2 regions of the Marinococcus sp. LNSP9103-4 genome follow, and region 1 is predicted to be linked to the other one. Evidence: predicted binding sites of a transcription regulator. Region 1 holds the regulator's gene; the other holds the start of a gene.
What was found. The regulator Rex, encoded in region 1, represses fermentation and respiration genes when NADH is low (regulators of the CRP and FNR family bind a similar motif). The targets are predictions, from matches to a motif close to TTGTGAAATATTTCACAA.

Region 1 (11,201 bases):
AACGTCAATGAATAATGCTTAACGTCCAGTGTGCTTTTAATAATATTCTTTAACAAGCTCTTCCATTACCTGATTAGTACGTAAGGCTGTTTTGCCGGTACTTGGACAGACACCTTCTCCAAGCAGTTCATCCACCATAGACTGAATGTGATAATACTGGATATGTTTAGGGTGCTCGATATGAAAAGTCTCTTCCCCGGCTTCGTTTAGAAGGATGACCGGCTTATCGTCAAATGTAGAGAAGCGTATTTCTCCTTTTGTTCCGACGATACGGTTGTCATCTTCATTTTTATATGAGGAGAAATTCCATACGCCTATCCCAACAGCACCGCTCTCAAATTTCCATGTGCCGCTTACCGTATCTTCCGCCGGGTAGGAATCAGCCAGGTTCACCGCAGAACCCTTTACATCACTCAAAGGCCCGAGCAGGTAATCAAAAAGATCCAGCGTATGGGATCCGACATCATAGAAAAGTCCTGCGCCGCTCTTTTCAGGGATTACTCTCCACGGCCATTCTCCATTTTCGTCTTTTTGGACGATTTTCTGGTTCTGCTGGATAGAAGCAAACCGAACCTCTCCAATGCTTTCAGCATCCAGCAGTTCTTTTATTTTTCTAAAACGCGGAAGTGATCTTCTATAGTAGGCAACAAATAATGGAACACCGTTATTTTCGCAGGCTTTTATCATTTCTGCGCATTCGTCTGTGCTGTTTGCCATCGGCTTTTCTACATATACAGGCTTGCCTGCTTCGGCAGCCATGATCGTGTATTCCCTGTGCGAAGAAGGCGGTGTCGCAATATAAATGGCATCCACTTCGTCGTCATGGATTAAATCCTCCGCTTTATCATACCACCTGGGAACACCGTGACGTTCTGCATAGTCTCTCGCCTTTTCTCCATTTCTTCGCATCACCGCCTGCAGGGAGCTGTTTTCGGCCAGCTGAAAGGCCGGCCCGCTTTTAACCTCTGTTACATTACCACACCCTATGATGCCCCATCGTACATTTTTCATATCGTTTCCTCCCAAATACAAAAATTCATGCTAAAGATTTTGCATATATAAATCGAATGCCCATATTAAATCATACACTAACCATAAAATAAAAAAACCCAAAAGAGAAGACACCCATTTTATTGTGCAAGCCACTGCCCATGAATAAAGGGAGCAGCTTTTGCTGTCCCCCTTAAACTCAATATGTCTATTACAAACCGACTTGGCCGGCAGCATAGGTGGCGTGCTCTGTGCTGAACCCCTCATAGGTCAATTGGTCGATCAAGCCCTGTCTTGAAAAAGAACTGTACTCAAGATAATTCTCCGCACTGCTAACTGCCTGCTCCTGAGAAACAGATCCGCTGGATTCTTCTTCATCCCGGCGCTCTTCCTCTTCCCTGGCTTCCTGTTCGGCTTCTTCTTCAGCCTCGCGCTCTTCCTCTTCCCTGGCCTCCTGCTCAGCTTCCTCTTCAGCCTGACGTTCTTCCTCTTTCCTGGCTTTCTTTTCTTCGTTATTTTTTTGCTTGTCAGCTTCTTGTTCATCCTTAGCTGCTGTAGCATCTTCCGCTTCTAATTCAGCAGCATCTTCCTCCGTATTTTCACTAGCTATTTCTGTAGAAGATTCGGTTGGAACTAATATAGCAAATAAAATTAAAGCATAAATAATTGAAGCCGTAATCATCTTCCACATCACACCGGAACGATACCCCGGAATACGCTTATACCATTTTTTCTTTTCTGTATACCTCATTAAAATCCCCCCTTTTTTACATATATCGGCTAAATTTTACCATATTAAAGTAAAGACGGAAATCTACTAGGAGAGAGCTTTTAGATGATTTTGACTGCATCGAAGAGAGAATTGGGAGAGGTTATTGAGAACTTTACGATTATTAGATTTTCCGAATACCCAGTTTACTTTTTTAGCGATCGGGTTGATTGTCTAACAGGTACTAGCCTTCTCTCCTTATGACTAAAAACAAATAAAAAAGCTTCCCACAAGTTCAGTGAACTCATGAGAAGCTTAAAGTAAAACCTATTTGAATGTTAGCAAAATGTGAGCATTCAGGCCATTTTAACCTTCCCTATCGAGAAGAACCCTTACTACATAAGGGTTGGGCGAGCGACATTACATCATGCCGCCCATTCCGCCCATGCCACCCATGTCTGGCATGCCGCCGCCGGCACCGCCGCCGTTTTCTTCTGGGATGTCGGCGATAACTGCTTCGGTTGTCAGGAACATGGAGGATACGGACGAAGCGTTTTGAAGCGCCGAGCGGGTAACTTTTGTAGGGTCGACAATGCCTGCGTCTACCATGTTCACCCATTCGCCGGTCGCTGCGTTATAGCCGTGTCCAACTGCTTCTGTTTTCAGACGCTCAACGATAACGGAGCCTTCAAGGCCTGCGTTATGCGCAATCTGACGGAGTGGTTCTTCGAGGGCACGGAGAACGATTTTCACGCCGGTTGCTTCGTCGCCTGTTGTGTTATTCATTTCTTCTTCTACTTTTTTGTAGACGTTCATCAGCGCGGTACCGCCACCGGAGACAATACCTTCTTCTACCGCTGCGCGTGTAGAGCTGAGGGCGTCTTCGATGCGGAGCTTGCGCTCTTTCATTTCAGTTTCAGAAGCTGCGCCGACTTTAACAACGGCTACGCCGCCTGCAAGCTTCGCGAGGCGCTCCTGAAGTTTTTCACGGTCAAATTCGGAAGTGGTTTCTTCCATCTGCGTACGCAGCTGCGTTACACGTGCACCGATCGTCTGCGGATCGCCGCTTCCTTCTACGATTGTTGTGTTGTCTTTATCGATCGTGATTTTGTTGGCGTGGCCGAGCTGGTCGATTGTCGCAGTTTTCAGGTCAAGGCCTACATCTTCGGTAATAACCGTACCACCGGTAAGTGTGGCGATATCTTCAAGCATTGCTTTACGACGGTCGCCAAAGCCTGGTGCTTTCACTGCTACTGCGTTGAATGTTCCGCGCAATTTGTTTACCACGAGCGTTGCCAGTGCTTCGCCTTCCACATCTTCTGCGATGATAAGGATTGGACGGTTCTGCTGTACGACCTGTTCAAGCAGCGGAAGTACTTCCTGAATACTTGTGAGCTTTTTGTCCGTGATTAAAATATACGGGTTATCGAGCTCTGCCGTCATGGATTCGTTGTCTGAAACCATGTATGGAGACGCATAACCGCGGTCAAACTGCATACCTTCCACAACTTCAAGCTCCGTGTCAAGGCCGCGGGACTCTTCGACTGTGATAACGCCGTCGTTGCCCACGCGCTCCATTGCTTCTGCAATGATCTGGCCGATTTCTTCAGAGCCTGCAGAAATTGCGCCAACCTGCGTGATGGATTCTTTGCCTTCAATTGGCTTGCTTACTCTGCGCAGCTCTTCTACAGCTACCTTCGTTGCGTTTTCCATACCACGGCGGATGCCCATTGGGTTTGCACCGGAGGTAACGTTTTTCAGGCCTTCCTGAATCATGGATTGTGCAAGAACGGTTGCTGTTGTTGTACCGTCACCGGCAATGTCGTTCGTTTTGCTTGCAACCTCGGATACGAGCTGCGCGCCCATGTTTTCGAAGTTGTCTTCGAGTTCGATTTCTTTGGCGATGGTTACACCGTCATTGGTGATAAGCGGGGAACCGAACTTTTTTTCCAAAACAACGTTGCGGCCTTTCGGTCCAAGCGTTACTTTTACAGCGTTTGCGAGTTCGTCCACACCGCGGAGCATCGCGCGGCGGCCGTTTTCACTAAACTTAATGTCTTTAGCCATGATGAAATCCTCCTAATGTAATAATGATTTCGATATGAAGCTGATTACTGAACTACAGCGAGGATGTCGCTTTCGCGAACGATTAAATAATCTTTGCCGTCGTATTTTACTTCTGTGCCTGCAAACTTCGAATATACGACGATATCGCCTTCGTTTACTTCCGGCGTTACGCGTTCACCGTTGTCTTTTACAGCACCGGCACCTACGGAAACCACGCGTCCCTCCTGTGGCTTCTCTTGGGCGGAGTCCGGCAGCACAATACCGCCAGCGGTTTTTTCTTCTGATTCTACCTGTTCGAGTACGAGTCGATCACCTAAAGGCTTTAACAAGGAAAACAACCTCCTTAGAATATTTTCATCGTCCGTTATATGTAACGGGAACGACAGTAACAACATTGTTGTTAGCACTCTTTGCCTCCGAGTGCTAAACCCACTTATTATATTAATCAACCTGGGCATTGTTTGCAAGAGGGAAGCGAAAATTTTTTCTGTTTTTTCCCACTCCAGCGCTTGATGGCACCTGAATTCACATTCCCTGCTAATCGTTTTATTAACCTTCTATTTTAAAATTGTCATAAATTCGCAAGCGCTCTCTTTATTCTTCCTGCAGGTACCTGTGATACAATTAGAGCGTTCGAAACTGGATTTAACCGAGAGAGATTAGGAGTGATCCCCTTCCATGGCCGCACGTTACTGGAGCATTGTTATTATTTATGTACTTATGCAGCTTTCGGGCATCGTTGCCGTCCCGGCCCTTTTGGCTGTAGGCAGCTTTGATTCCGCACAGCAGGCTTCGTACTTCTGGATTTTTGCGAGCTTTATCGTCGCTTTGATTGTTATTTTGATTCTGCTGATTCCTGAAAGAGGCCAGAGTCTTGCGTTTAATAAGCCAAAAATGCCGTGGCCGAATTCCGTCGCCTGGATTTTTATCGGGTTCGCTCTCGCCTACGCCGGTCAGATCGTTGCCGGTTTGATCGAACAAAACCTGCTCGGCATCGATACGGCGTCTGAAAACACGGCGCAGATCATCGAGCTTGTTAACAGCATGCCGGCCTTTGTTATTATTGTAGCCGTGATCGGACCGATTCTCGAAGAGCTGGTGTTCCGTAAAGCTATATTCGGCTCGCTGTACAAACGAACAAACTTTTTTATTGCCGCTATTATCAGCTCCCTGATATTTGCTGCTGTGCATTTGGATTTCACCCACCTGCTCGTTTACACTATGATCGGCTTTGTGTTCGCTTATTTGTATGTCAAAACCGGCCGCATCATCGTGCCGATAATCGTCCACTCCATCATGAACGCATTTGTGGTCGGTATTCAGGTATTGTTCCAGGATGAAATCGAACGCATTATGCGTGAAGCCGAGAGTGCACTTATTCTGCTTGTTCAGGGGTTGATGTAATATGAAAGCTTCTACCGCTGCCCTTTTTTACTTTGTGCTCGGCGGAGTCCTGCTGATGTTTACGTACTTTTCCGTCAGCGAGTCCTCCTGGTCGTTCTGGAGCATTCTGCTCGCTGCCTTTGCCGCCTACGACCTCGTAATGGGGTTCAACTATCTGCGCCTCATGTCGGAGCAGAAAAAGAAGAAATAGCAAAAGGGACCGCCTGAATGTTGGCCGGTCCCTTTTTTATGGGTCAGTATAAATGAAGTATCCTGCTGACAGCCTATTCGTTGTCCAGCGGATAATTTTTCAGAAAGTACACGAGCGTCTGCAGCTCGATGGCAAGATCAATATGATGCACGCGCACAGACGCAGGGACGGATAAGCGCGCCGGGGTAAAGTTCAGAATACCGCTGATGCCTGCCTCCACCAGTTTTTCTCCAGTCGTCTGGGCGGCGGCGGACGGCACGGTGAGCATTGCTACGGAAACGTTATGCTCTTCAAGCTTCTCCGCCAGATCATCGGTATGATACACCGGCACATTTCCAATCTGCTCTCCCACCATGTCTTTATTGATATCAAATGCAGCCACAATCCGGGTGTTTTCATTTTTGGAGAAATTGTAGCGAAGCAGCGCCTTCCCGAGGTTCCCGACGCCGAGAAGTACGACGTCTGTCGCCTCATCCTGGTCCAGGGTAGTCCGGAAAAACGACAGCAGGTACTGTACATTGTAGCCGTACCCTTTCTTGCCGAGCGCGCCGAAATATGAAAAATCCCGGCGGATTGTTGCCGAATCCACCTTGACCGCTTCACTCAATTCGGTTGAAGAAACGCGGGTTTTGCCTGTTGCATACAGGCTTTCCAGAAATCGATAATATAGGGGCAGCCGCTTTGCGGTTGCCTGCGGAATTTTTTGCTGGTCTGTATTCATAATTATTTCCACCTAAATGTATTGTCATTGTCTGTAGACAGTATAGCATGCGTCCCTATGAAAACGTACCGAAACGCTTACCTGCAGCAAGACGTATCCTATTTCGCGTTTCGCCGAAAAGTACGATACACTGATACTATCAGAGTTGTTATTAAAGGAGCTATATAAATATGATTTTACTTCAATGTTCGGGTGTCACCAAGTCTTTTGGGGCAGAAACCGTACTTGATCAAATAAAACTCGAGGTAAAGGAAGGCGAACGGGTGGCCCTGGTCGGCAAAAACGGGGCCGGCAAATCCACTCTCCTGAAAATTCTTGCCGGTGAATCCTCGTATGATTCCGGCTCGATCACGATGCCAAAGGGCACGACATTCGGGTATCTTGAACAGCATACCGGCCTTAACAGCGATAAAACGATGTGGGATGAAATGCTTGATGTTTTTACCCACCTGCAAAAAGCTGAAGCGGAGCTGCGTCGTATGGAGGCGAAAATGTCCGAGCCCGATATTATTGACGATGCCAGAGCCTATGAAAAGCTGATGGCCGACTACGACCAGCGCCAGCAGGAATTCGAAGCCCGCGGCGGCTACCGCTACGAGTCTGACATCCGCACGGTGCTGGCGGGTCTTGGCTTTGGCAGCTTCTCCCTCGACACGCCGGTGCAGTCGTTAAGCGGCGGCCAGAAGACCCGTCTTGCTCTCGGCAAGCTGCTCCTGGCCAAGCCGGAGCTCTTAATTCTTGACGAGCCGACCAACCATCTCGATATGGATACCCTGCGCTGGCTCGAGCAGTATTTAAGCAGTTATCCGGGGGCTGTCCTGATCGTTTCCCACGACCGGTATTTTCTGGACCAGATCGTAACGAAGGTATACGAAATTATTCATAAGAAAGCCCGTTTGTTCTACGGCAACTACAGTGCCTTTCAGGAAAAACGGGCCGAGCTGTTTGAACAGGAAATGCAGGCCTATGAAAAGCAGCAGAAGGAAATTTCTGAGCTTGAAGACTTCGTGCAGAAAAATATTGTACGCGCGTCTACGACAAAACGGGCCCAGAGCCGGCGGAAAAAGCTCGAAAAAATGGATAAGCTCGACAAACCGCAGCGGGACGGCAAATCCGCTACTCTGCGCTTCGACATCGACCGTCAGAGCGGCAACGATGTATTGAAAGCAGAAGACCTCACCTTCCGTTTTGACGACAAAGCGCCCGTGTTCGAACGTTTAAATGTCCGGGCCCAGCGCGGCGAGAGCATTGCGCTGATTGGACCAAACGGGACGGGGAAAAGTACCTTTTTAAAAACGATCAAGGGAGACTTTGAACCGGATGAAGGACATATTCAGCTCGGAAGTAAAGTAGATCTCGGCTATTACGACCAGCAGCAGGCCGAACTGAATTCAGGCAAAACCGTCCTGCAGGAGCTGTGGGATGAATATCCGCTCGAAAACGAAAAGGATATTCGTACCGTGCTCGGCCAGTTTTTATTTACCGGCGAAGATGTGCTGAAGCAGGTGTCCGATCTAAGCGGCGGCGAAAAAGCGCGCCTCTCGCTCGCCAAAATGATGATGCAGAAGTCGAATTTTCTGCTGCTTGACGAGCCGACCAACCATCTCGATCTCGACAGCAAGGAAGTGCTCGAAGACGCTCTGATTGATTACCCGGGAACAATTTTGTTTGTTTCCCACGACCGGTACTTTCTGAACCGGATTGCAACACGCATTCTCGAAATGGGGGACGGCGACGTCCGCAACTACATCGGAGATTATGATTACTATTTGTTCAAAAAAGAAGAAGAACGGGAAAAAGCAGCGCTTCAGGCCGAGCGTGAAGGACCGAAGCAGGAGGATGCCGGTGCGGCTAAATCCTCATTTGCAGACGACAAAGCAGCCAAGCGGGAGGCCCGCAAACGGCAGCGCCGCATCGAGCAGATTGAACAGGATATTGAAGCCAAGGAACAGCTCGTCGAGGAGCAGGAAGCAGCTCTTTTCGAGCCCGACGTATACGAAGACCATGAAAAGGCCGCCGGCTATCAGACCTCAATCAATGAACTGAGAGGCGAGCTAGAGCAGCTGATGGAGGAATGGGAAGAGCTGCAGCTCGAAGAATCCAGCTCCTAGTTACAGCAAAACCCGTGTTCTCTGCAAAAGAGAGCACGGGTTTTTTGTTACGTATGAAGCGGCAGGCCGGGCACCCCGTTTAAATCCATGCCTGAAAAATTTCCCTTTTTCCAGTTGATATAGGCGGCAGCTCCGATCATGGCTGCATTATCGGTACATAAATAAAGCGGCGGGATCTGCAGCTTTATGCCGCTCTCTCTGAATTTTTCTTCCATCGCAGCCCGCAGACCGCTGTTGGCTGCCACACCTCCGACTACCATTACCTGTCTGGCTCCGCAGGCTTCTGCCGCTCGGGCCGTTTTCTCCGTCAGCACGGTAATGACGCTCTGCTGAAAGCTTGACGCAACGTCTGCCGGAGCTAGTTCTTCCCCACGCTGGCGGGCATTGTGGAGTGTATTCATGACGGCTGATTTCAATCCGCTGAAGCTGAAATCATACGAACCTTCCTCAAGCCACGCCACAGGCAGCGGTACGGTCGGTGCTCCGGTTTTAGCCAGTTTGTCGAGCTCCGGGCCGCCGGGATACGGCAGGCCGAGAGTACGTGCGACTTTATCATATGCTTCTCCCACGGCATCATCTCTTGTCTGGCCGAGCAGCTCATACTCCCCTTCTTCTTTGATCAGCACCAGCTCCGTATGGCCGCCGGATACGACGAGGGCAAGAGCTGGGTACTCCCACTCCGCCTCGAGCCGGGTCGCCTGAATATGACCCGCAATATGGTGAACGCCGATCAACGGCAGCCCCTTCGCGTAGGCTGTCGCTTTTGCGGCGTTCACGCCGACAAGAAGCGCCCCGACAAGTCCCGGGCCTTCCGTTACCGCCACGGCGGACAAATCAGAAAATGAGCTTCCTGCTTCCTCGAGTGCCTGCTCCATTACCTGGGTGATGGATTCCGCATGATGTCTCGAAGCGACCTCGGGCACAACGCCGCCAAAACGTTTATGGCTTTTCATCTGGGAGAGGACGACGTTGGACCGGATCTCGGTGCCGTTTCTGATAACTGCCGCAGCTGTTTCGTCACAGCTCGTTTCCACAGCCAAAATATCTATTGGTTCATGCTCGTTCATTCATATTCACCCACATTACTATCGCATTTTCATTATTGTCCATATAATAATTTTTTCGCACACCGCCGGGCACGAATCCGAATTTATCGTACAGGTTCCTGGCCGTTTCATTGGTTTCACGCACTTCGAGCGTCATCGTACGGGCCCCGTATGTGTAGGCAAGCTCCATTAAATTGGCCAGCAGCTCCTGGCCAATTTTCCGTCCGCGGTAGCGTGAATGCACCGCAATGTTGGTTACATGCGCCTCGTCAATGACGATCCACACCCCGCAGTAGCCGACAATTCTGCCTGCGACTTCCGCCACCAGATAATGGGCAAACTGGTTGTTGTACATTTCATTTTCAAACGCTCGCCGGCTCCACGGCATCGAGAAGGCGTTGTGTTCTACTTCCATCACGTTGTCTATATCGTCGGCACTCATCATCCGGATCATTATTTCTGCTTTCATTCGGATCTCCCGCTTTGGGCTTTCTGCCAATTTTTTTCTGCTTCGGCAAGCTGGGCATATTCCGGCACCACTGCGTGTGCATCCTGTGCTTCGCCGGCGGTGCGGGCGATCCGGATAATTTCCGTTGGACGGATTGTCTGTTTCGTCCAGTCTGCAAAAAACGCCCGGCTACCAAGTCGTTCCCGGATCAGCTCCTGCCGGCTCTCCGTGTCCTCTCCGACAAACAGAATTTGTTCCTGGGTTTGCTCCAGCACCTCGAGCCATTCCGGGAGCAGAATGATCTGGTCTTTCATTTGGCGTACTACTGCGTTTTCTTCCGCACTTCCGGAAAAAGCCGCCGTGTAGACCTGATTTCTTCGCGCATCAATTAGTGGAGAAACGAGACCTGGAAATCCTAGACCGTTTTGGGCAAATACCTGAAGCGTTGATACGGGATAAAGCGGGATATTTAAAGCCCAGGCCAATGATTTGGCTGTTGTTACTCCGATGCGCACGCCGGTGTAGGAGCCTGGCCCGGTCGTTACTGCCACCGCATCCAGATCTTCCGGGCCAACACCGCTTTCTTTCATCAGTGATTCCACCGCCGGCATCAGACGGACGGAATGATTTTTTTTAATGTTGGTAGTATATTCTCCGAGAATTTTCTGTTCATCTGCAAGGGCGATGCCCAGCACGTGCGTGGATGTGTCAATTGCGAGCATTTTCATCGTTCTGCAACTCCTTCATCTTTGCCTTCCACCGCTCGCCAACGGCTGTCAAAGTCAATTGCCTGCTCGTTTCCCCGGTGTATTGAATATCTATTTCCAGACGATCCTCCGGCCATTCTTCCAGACGAACCGGCCATTCCAACAGTGATACTCCACCTGCCTCAAAGTATTCTTCAATGCCGATTTCCTCTGCTTCCTCCTCTGACAGCCGATAAAGGTCAATATGAAACAAAGGCAGCCGTCCTTGATATTCTTTAACGATCGTAAAGCTCGGGCTATTCACCATTGTGGTAACTTCCAGGCCTCTGGCAAAGCCTTTGGCAAAATGTGTTTTCCCTGCTCCGAGACTGCCGACCAGCCATATTTTTTCATCTGCCTCCGCGTATCGGCCCAAAAGCTCTCCCCACGCCGCCGTTTCCTCCGGAGACGAAGTGTGGATGACCCACTCTGTCATAGCGTTTCTTCCTTTCTGCTGCTTATGATGGACGAAAATGATTATAGCCTGATTTTTCCAGCTTTGTGCGGGAGCCGTTTTCCTGGAGGAACACTTCTCCATTCCCCTCTGAAACCTTTCCAATCGCATACAGTGCAAGTCCGGCTTGCTCGAATCTCCTGCTGAGCTTTTCCCAATCGGAAGAAGGAGCCGTTCCGACCAGTTCGAAATCTTCTCCGCCGTAAAACATATGCTTTTTCATTGTTTGAATCTCCAGCTGCTCCATAGCTTCGTGGACGGGAAGCCCGGAAAAGTCCAGTTCCATCGAAACACCGCTCGCCTCCGCAAGCTCAC
Region 2 (6,970 bases), on a different contig from region 1:
ATTTCTTTCTTCGGAAGGCTTTTTATCCATTCACCAAGGCCTGCCTGCCCAGCTGCGTCATTCACTTCTTTTTTTGAGGCCCCCGGCTTATTCATTCGGATGTTTTCTTCAATGGTGCCTGCAAAAATATGCGGGTGCTGCGGAATGTAAGCAATCTGCTGCCGCCATCCTTCCTGCTGTAAATGGGTGCGCCACTCTCCGTCTATGATCATCGCCCCGTTTGAAGCCGGCAGAAACCCGGCCAGCAGATGAATGAGCGTAGATTTACCTGAACCGCTGTCTCCGGCAATCATGATTTTTTCGAACCCACCTAAAACTGCGGAAACCTCGTTAAGTGCATTCGCTTCGCTTCCGGCATGAGTCACAGAAACGTTTTTCAGCATTAACCGGCTCTGCTCTTTCCACTCGTGCTGAAGCTCAGGCTCGTGGTTCTTCTCTTTTTCCGCCAGCCATTTTTCGGCAGCAGCCCCAGCTTCCTTCCCGTCAAGCGTGGCGTGGAAATCACTCCCCAGTTCACGTACCGGCATGAAAAATTCCGGGGCCATAATAAGAACAAATAGTGCCGGGAGCAGCTCCCCCTGCCCTTCAATCAAGTTCAAACCAAGAAAAACGGCTACTACCGCTACTGAAAGCATTGCAATAAAATCGAGGGCAAACGAGCTAAAAAATGCTACCTTCAGTGTGCTTATCGTCGCTTTCCGATACTGCTCGCTCACCTTACGGATATTATTTTCATGGCCGCGTGCCCTCCCTAGGTACACCAGTGTTTTCAGTCCCCGCACGGAGTCGATAAAATGGTTGGATAACATCTGGTAGGAATGCCATTGCTTGTTCGCTTTTGCTTTCGCCGCCACTCCAAGAAGAATCATAAATACAATTAGAATAGGAAAGGCGGTAAATAAAACCACCCCGGAACGTATGTCCTGGCTTAATACCACCACTCCAGTGACGACCGGAATAATAAGCACACCGGGGATTTTCACAAGCGACAGCTCAACATAGCGCTGAAACTGACTCATTCCTTCCACAAAAGTTGTTACTGTGCCTCCCGTGCCCCGGACAGTATTGTCCGGGCCGAGCCGGCCGATTTTTTGAAAGAGCGCATCGCGTTTCTCCCCCGTCAACCTGCTGGCATAGGAAGCAGCCAGAGCCTCTTTCCAGGACTGCAGAAGATAGCGTAAAACCAGTGCAGCTGTAAACCAGGCAGCAGGCGCTAACGCAGACGACACGCCCTGTTGTTCAAATAACGGCACAATAGCCCGGGCGAGCCAGTACGCCTGCATCACAATCATGCCTGCCTGAATGAGCGTCAGTACAGTCATCCAGCTGAAGCAGGCCTTTGCGCCCCGGTAAGCCAGTAAGTCTTTTCCCATTAGTAGGTCAGATCCTTTCCAGTGACCCGTTTCCGGAACACATAATAACTCCATATTTGATAGCCGAGCACAAACGGCAGAAGCGTAATGGCTACGATCGACATGACCCGCAGGGAGTAATCCCCTGAGGAAGCACTGTATACTGTTAAGTCATTTAATGATGAAAGAGAGCTCACCATAACTCTTGGAAACATAGCCACAAAAACCGAAGCGATAACAGAAGCTATCCCGAAACCTGAAAAGATAAACGCCCAGCCGTCTCTTCCCCGCAGGGAGAAAAGAAATGCAGCGGCATAGCTTACTACAGCAGCAACGGTAATGGCTGCCACCCATCCGCCTTTAACCACATACATATCAGTATTAAAAACAGACAGCACCACGAAAACAATCAGCGCAGAGAAAACAGCCGCTGCGGATCTCCGAGCATGTTTACGCGCCCGCTCCTGTACTTCTCCGACTGTTTTCAACGTCAAAAACATCATACCGTGCAAGTAGCATAAAATTACGAGCGTGAGGCCGCCGGCCACCGAGTATATATTGACAAAATCGGTAAACCCCGCCCTCATTGTCATCGTTTCATCAATTGGCATGCCCTTGAGCATACTCGTAAACAACACGCCAAACAAAAACGGCGGCATAAGGCTTCCAAGAAAAATGCTCCAGTCCCACGTTTTTTTCCAGTACATGTGACGGCCCTTTCCCCGGAACTCAAACGCCACGCCCCGGATAATCAGAGCGAGCAGGACGAATACAAATGGGATGTAGTAGCCGCTGAACATAGTAGCGTACCAGTGAGGAAACGCAGCGAACACCGCTCCTCCGGCCGTGATCAGCCATACTTCGTTGGCGTCCCAGAACGGGCCGATGGTGTTGATCAGCACCCGGCGCTCCTGGTCGTTTTTGGCCAATACCCTCGTGCCCATGCCGACGCCGAAATCAAATCCTTCCAGGAAGAAAAATCCAACAAACAAAACAGCCACCAGCAAAAACCAAAATTCACTGAGCTCCATGTTCATATGCCTCCTTGTCAAATGGATCTATCGCCGGCTCCTGATCTTCATCCTCCGGGTCATGCTCAGTGCCTTTTTTAATTTCTTTAATGTATAAATAAACCATCACAAGGCCAAGCAGCAGGTAAATTGTAGTAAATGTAATGATGGAAAATAAAAGCGATCCTACTGAAACATTTGGAGAGACCGAAGCAGCAGTCGTCATCAAACCAAAAACGGTCCACGGCTGCCGGCCAATTTCTGTCATGATCCATCCGGCGGTGTTTGCTATAAACGGGAAGGCAATAAGTGCCATCATCAGCTTTAAGTACCAGCGGCGTTCAAGAAGCGTTTTCCGGAATAAAAACCACAGACCGAGCATTGAAGCTGCAATCATAACCATTCCAGCACCAACCATAATCCGGAAACTCCAAAAGGTTGCGTTTACCGGCGGGATGTAGTTTCCCGGGCCATACTCTTCTTCGTATTCCGCCTGAAGTGTCTTCATTCCTGGCACTGAGCCCTCAAATTCTTCATAGGCAAGATAACTGAGCAGATACGGAAGCTCCAGCTGTGCTTTATTTTCCTGCGCTTCGACATCCATCCAGGCAAACAGGTTCCACCCGGCCGGGTCTTCACTGTCCTCCCAGAGAGCTTCACTGGCTGCCATTTTCATCGGCTGTGACTCCATCAAATGCTGCGCCTGCACATGGCCGCTGAATGCTGTTCCCATACCACCGATCAGACCAAGCGCCATCGCCAGGGCAAATGATTTCCTAAACAGGGAAACCTCTTCTCCCTTCAGCATTTTATAAGCACTTGCGCCGCCTATAACAAACGCTCCTGTCGCAAAAGCACCGAATATAACGTGCGGAAATTCCACTAAAAACTGAGGATTGGAAAGAAGAGCAAAGAAATCATTCATTTCCGCCCGGCCGTTCTGCAAAATATAACCGACCGGCTCCTGCATAAAAGCATTGGCTGCGAGAATCCACATGGCTGAAAGAATCGTTCCAAGCGCCACCAGCCAGATACACATCAGGTGAATGCCTTTTGGCAGACGATTCCATCCAAAAATCCACAGCCCGATAAAGGTCGATTCCATAAAGAAGGCAAGCAGAGCCTCTACTGCTAGTGGCGCCCCGAACACATCGCCTACAAAACGGGAATATTCCGACCAGTTCATACCAAACTGAAATTCCTGAATGATACCAGTCACCACCCCGATTGCAAAATTAATTAAAAAAAGATGGCCCCAGAACTTCGTCATTTTTAAATACACTTCTTTACCGCGGAAATAATATAATGTCTGCATAATTGCCACCATAAAAACAAGGCCGATCGATAAAGGCACAAAGAAAAAATGAAAAATCGTCGTCGATCCGAATTGAATTCTGGCTAAAATCAACTCATCCACTGTAGAAACCCCTCCCCTGTTCACTATTTCACAAATTCAAGTGAAATTATTCACATGACTCGATATTATTATGCTCCTGAACGTGATAAAAATCACATACTATTTATGACAAAGCTATTAACATATTGTGGCAAAAGTATGGCAGATATTAAAATCGTTCCAGGTCTTATCCTCCCGGAACGATTTTGAATTTTATTATGTCATATGCCAAAAATGATTAAGGAGCTTTAACAAGCGACTCCGGAAGCGCGTACCGATACATATACACCGGGTCCTCGTGACGGTCCAGGACACTCAGAAGCTCTGCCGGCGGTTCCGCGTGTATTCCCGGGTAGTCCTGCTCGTCCTTTGCCTCCTCCACATTAAAGGCCAGCTGTTCTTTATCGGTAAAAAATTGTGCGTCAATGCCGGGTTTATTGCCCCTTGCGTCCAGCCGCACCCATCTGTCTTCTTCGTGAAGATAGACGGCATTTAAAGCATGAATGCAGTAGCCGTCTGACGATTCTTCGAAGAGAGTTAGCCGCTGGTAGCAGAATCCGCATGGTATCCCTTCCGAGCGGAGAAGCGCCGCCAGCAGATGAGACTTGGACCAGCAGATCCCCTCGCGGTATTTCAGCACCTCCGAGGCTCTCCGGGTAACTGTTTTACCCTGAATATCCCACGAATGGCTGACTTTATCACGCACAAATAAGTAGGCAGCTTCTATCTTTTCTTTTTCATTCATTTCCGGAAAAAACAATTCCGCCGCGTAATCGATGTCATAGGTTTCCTGTAAAAATTCTATAAGTTGCACCATCGCCCTGCCCTCCTTTATGTATAATTATACTAAATAAAGAATTTAAATACAAAAAGAACAGGCAGCTGCCTGTTCTTTACCTCTTCTTATTATTGCTTTATCCACTGGGGCTCCGGTTTTTCGTTCATTGTCTCTTCTTCAATGAAGCTTTGATTCATGCCCTCCTGGACATAAGGTTCGTGCCCTGCAATCCAGTATTTCATTAATACAGTATAAAGAAGCAGTGCCGGCAGGCCGCCGATAAACCATGAGCCGTCAATATTAATAAAGGAAACGGCAGTACCAACAACAATGGATATAATAGCTGCGGGATTCCATCCTTTAAAAGCCTGGAACAGCTTGCTTTGTTCGTACAGCGCTGCTACGTTATAATTCCGTTTATGCACGAAAAAGAAGTCTGCAATCATTACACCGAATACCGGCCCCAAAAAGGCGGAAACAATGGCAATGAAGGTTGTAAAATATGCAGCATTCATCAGCCACCACGGGCATGTGAACGTAGCGAGTATACCAATAATGATGCATGACTTCGCCCAGGAAATTTTAAAAAGGTCCATTGCTACTAGCGCCGGCGGCATAATGTTAGCCATCAAGTTCGTCGTCACCTGGGCTATCGCAATAAAAACCAGTACGATAATGCTTGCCACGGTTGAAGGAATATATTCGGAAATAACATCAATCGGGTTCCAAATTCCAACCGCAGCCGCTCCGAGCATGCCGATAAATGGAAGCAGAATGCTCGGCGGCACCATACCAACCAGATGAGCGTTAATATAGGTGGATGTCTTTGTCTTTTTCGGGACGTATCTTGTGTAGTCCGACACGTTAATCAGAAGGGCTGCAAACTGTCCCACCAATACGGTCATTGCAAGCCAGAGCGGAATGCCCCAGGAGCCGTCCACATTCGCGGCTGCCTGCACCTCAAATCCAAACGTCGTTAAAAACAGGAAAATTAAGTAGATGATACCGCCCATTATGATGACAGAACCGATAATTTCCACCCATTTGATGGATTCAATACCTTTAGCCGAAAGAAAAATCTGCAGGGCCTGAAAGCCAAAAAACCACACCCATACATTTTCAAAGCCTATAAAGCTCGAGGCAATCTGATTCAAAGCCTGCGCCCCGAGTCATGTCTGTATCCCGAACCAGAACAAAGCCGGAATACTCCGTAAGAGAGCGGGGATTCTAGAGCCGATCGGTCCAAAGGACGAACGAAGCTGAACAACCATCGGAATACCGTGCTTCCATCCTACATATCCATTTAATGAAAACAACAGAGCGGCCATAATATTTGCGAGAAGCAGTGCCGCGCCCGCCTGGTAAAGGTTTAGGTCACCAAACGGCGGAATCAGGCTCGAACCGAGCATGAATGTACCGATCATGATGGTATCCCCCCACCACATCGCCACATAAGCCTTCGGCCCAAGGATTCTTTCTTTCTCACTAGTAATTGGTCCCAGATTCTGCCGTGCCTGCATGATATTTTCCTCCTAAATAAAAAACGAACATTTCATGTTTAATGTATTCATTTATTCGTTTAATGATTAATTATATTTTATCGGAGAAATATGCACCGGATCATTGTTTATCATCACACAAATTTATTATTTTCTCTGTGCATTATTGCTAAAAACAGCGGATTTATTCCATTTGAAATGTATATTTTCTTACATTGTAAAAATTCAGTCATTTGTTTTGATTTTTGGAAACGTTTTCATTATAATGCAGGTATATCTTCTTACTTCATTACCGAACGTACTTTGATACTATTAGGAGGTTTTCGATGCTAGAGGGTAAAACAGCTTTAATTACAGGCGGCGCCGGTGGTATTGGCAAAGAGACAGCTCAGCTGTTTCTCGATAATGGAGCGGATGTCGTTCTCGTGGATGTGAACGAAGAAGCTTTAAAAAATGCTAAAAACGATTTAACGAGCGGAGAAAAAACAGTCACTGTTATCCAGGCCGATGTAACAAAGGAAGAGGACGTCGAAAACTATGTCAGGCAGGCAGCAGAGACATTCGGGAAAATAGACATTTTCTTTAATAATGCAGGCATTAACGGTCCGGTTGCACCAATTAAAGACCTGGAGAAGGACCAATTTGACTTGATCATGAATATAAACACGACCGGTATTTTCCTTGGGCTGAAGCATATGATACGTCACATGGAAAAACAGCAATATGGCGTGATCATTAACACTGCTTCCAATGCCGCCTATATCGGATCAGCAGGCATGGCCGGGTATATTGCCTCCAAACATGCTGTAGCCGGTTTGACAAAAACCGCCGCTCTGGAAGCAGCTTCGGCAAATATCCGGGTGAATGCTGTGGCACCAGCAGCTATCGACACGCAGATGCTCACCAGCATTCAACAAAATCTTTCGCCGGATGAC

Region 2: the regulator Rex is predicted to act here: its motif matches at 3,818-3,835, upstream of ACTRXG_RS04190 (cytochrome ubiquinol oxidase subunit I).

The regions. Positions count from the first base shown of each region.
Region 1 covers NZ_JBQLIA010000038.1:3,797-14,997, reverse strand. The annotation lists gene ACTRXG_RS16275 (Gfo/Idh/MocA family protein) at 37-1,011, opposite strand; gene ACTRXG_RS16270 (Ltp family lipoprotein) at 1,202-1,741, opposite strand; gene groL (chaperonin GroEL) at 2,120-3,766, opposite strand; gene groES (co-chaperone GroES) at 3,811-4,095, opposite strand; gene ACTRXG_RS16255 (lysostaphin resistance A-like protein) at 4,445-5,170, shown strand; gene ACTRXG_RS16250 (DUF4305 domain-containing protein) at 5,172-5,360, shown strand; gene ACTRXG_RS16245 (redox-sensing transcriptional repressor Rex) at 5,434-6,081, opposite strand; gene ACTRXG_RS16240 (ATP-binding cassette domain-containing protein) at 6,252-8,192, shown strand; gene tsaD (tRNA (adenosine(37)-N6)-threonylcarbamoyltransferase complex transferase subunit TsaD) at 8,240-9,259, opposite strand; gene rimI (ribosomal protein S18-alanine N-acetyltransferase) at 9,246-9,707, opposite strand; gene tsaB (tRNA (adenosine(37)-N6)-threonylcarbamoyltransferase complex dimerization subunit type 1 TsaB) at 9,704-10,414, opposite strand; gene tsaE (tRNA (adenosine(37)-N6)-threonylcarbamoyltransferase complex ATPase subunit type 1 TsaE) at 10,395-10,868, opposite strand; gene thiL (thiamine-phosphate kinase) at 10,891-11,201, opposite strand, start outside.
Region 2 covers NZ_JBQLIA010000004.1:73,568-80,537, reverse strand. The annotation lists gene cydD (thiol reductant ABC exporter subunit CydD) at 1-1,373, opposite strand, end outside; gene cydB (cytochrome d ubiquinol oxidase subunit II) at 1,373-2,383, opposite strand; gene ACTRXG_RS04190 (cytochrome ubiquinol oxidase subunit I) at 2,370-3,779, opposite strand; gene ACTRXG_RS04185 (transglutaminase-like domain-containing protein) at 3,997-4,575, opposite strand; partial or broken gene ACTRXG_RS04180 (NCS1 family transporter) at 4,665-6,056, opposite strand; gene ACTRXG_RS04175 (SDR family NAD(P)-dependent oxidoreductase) at 6,362-6,970, shown strand, end outside.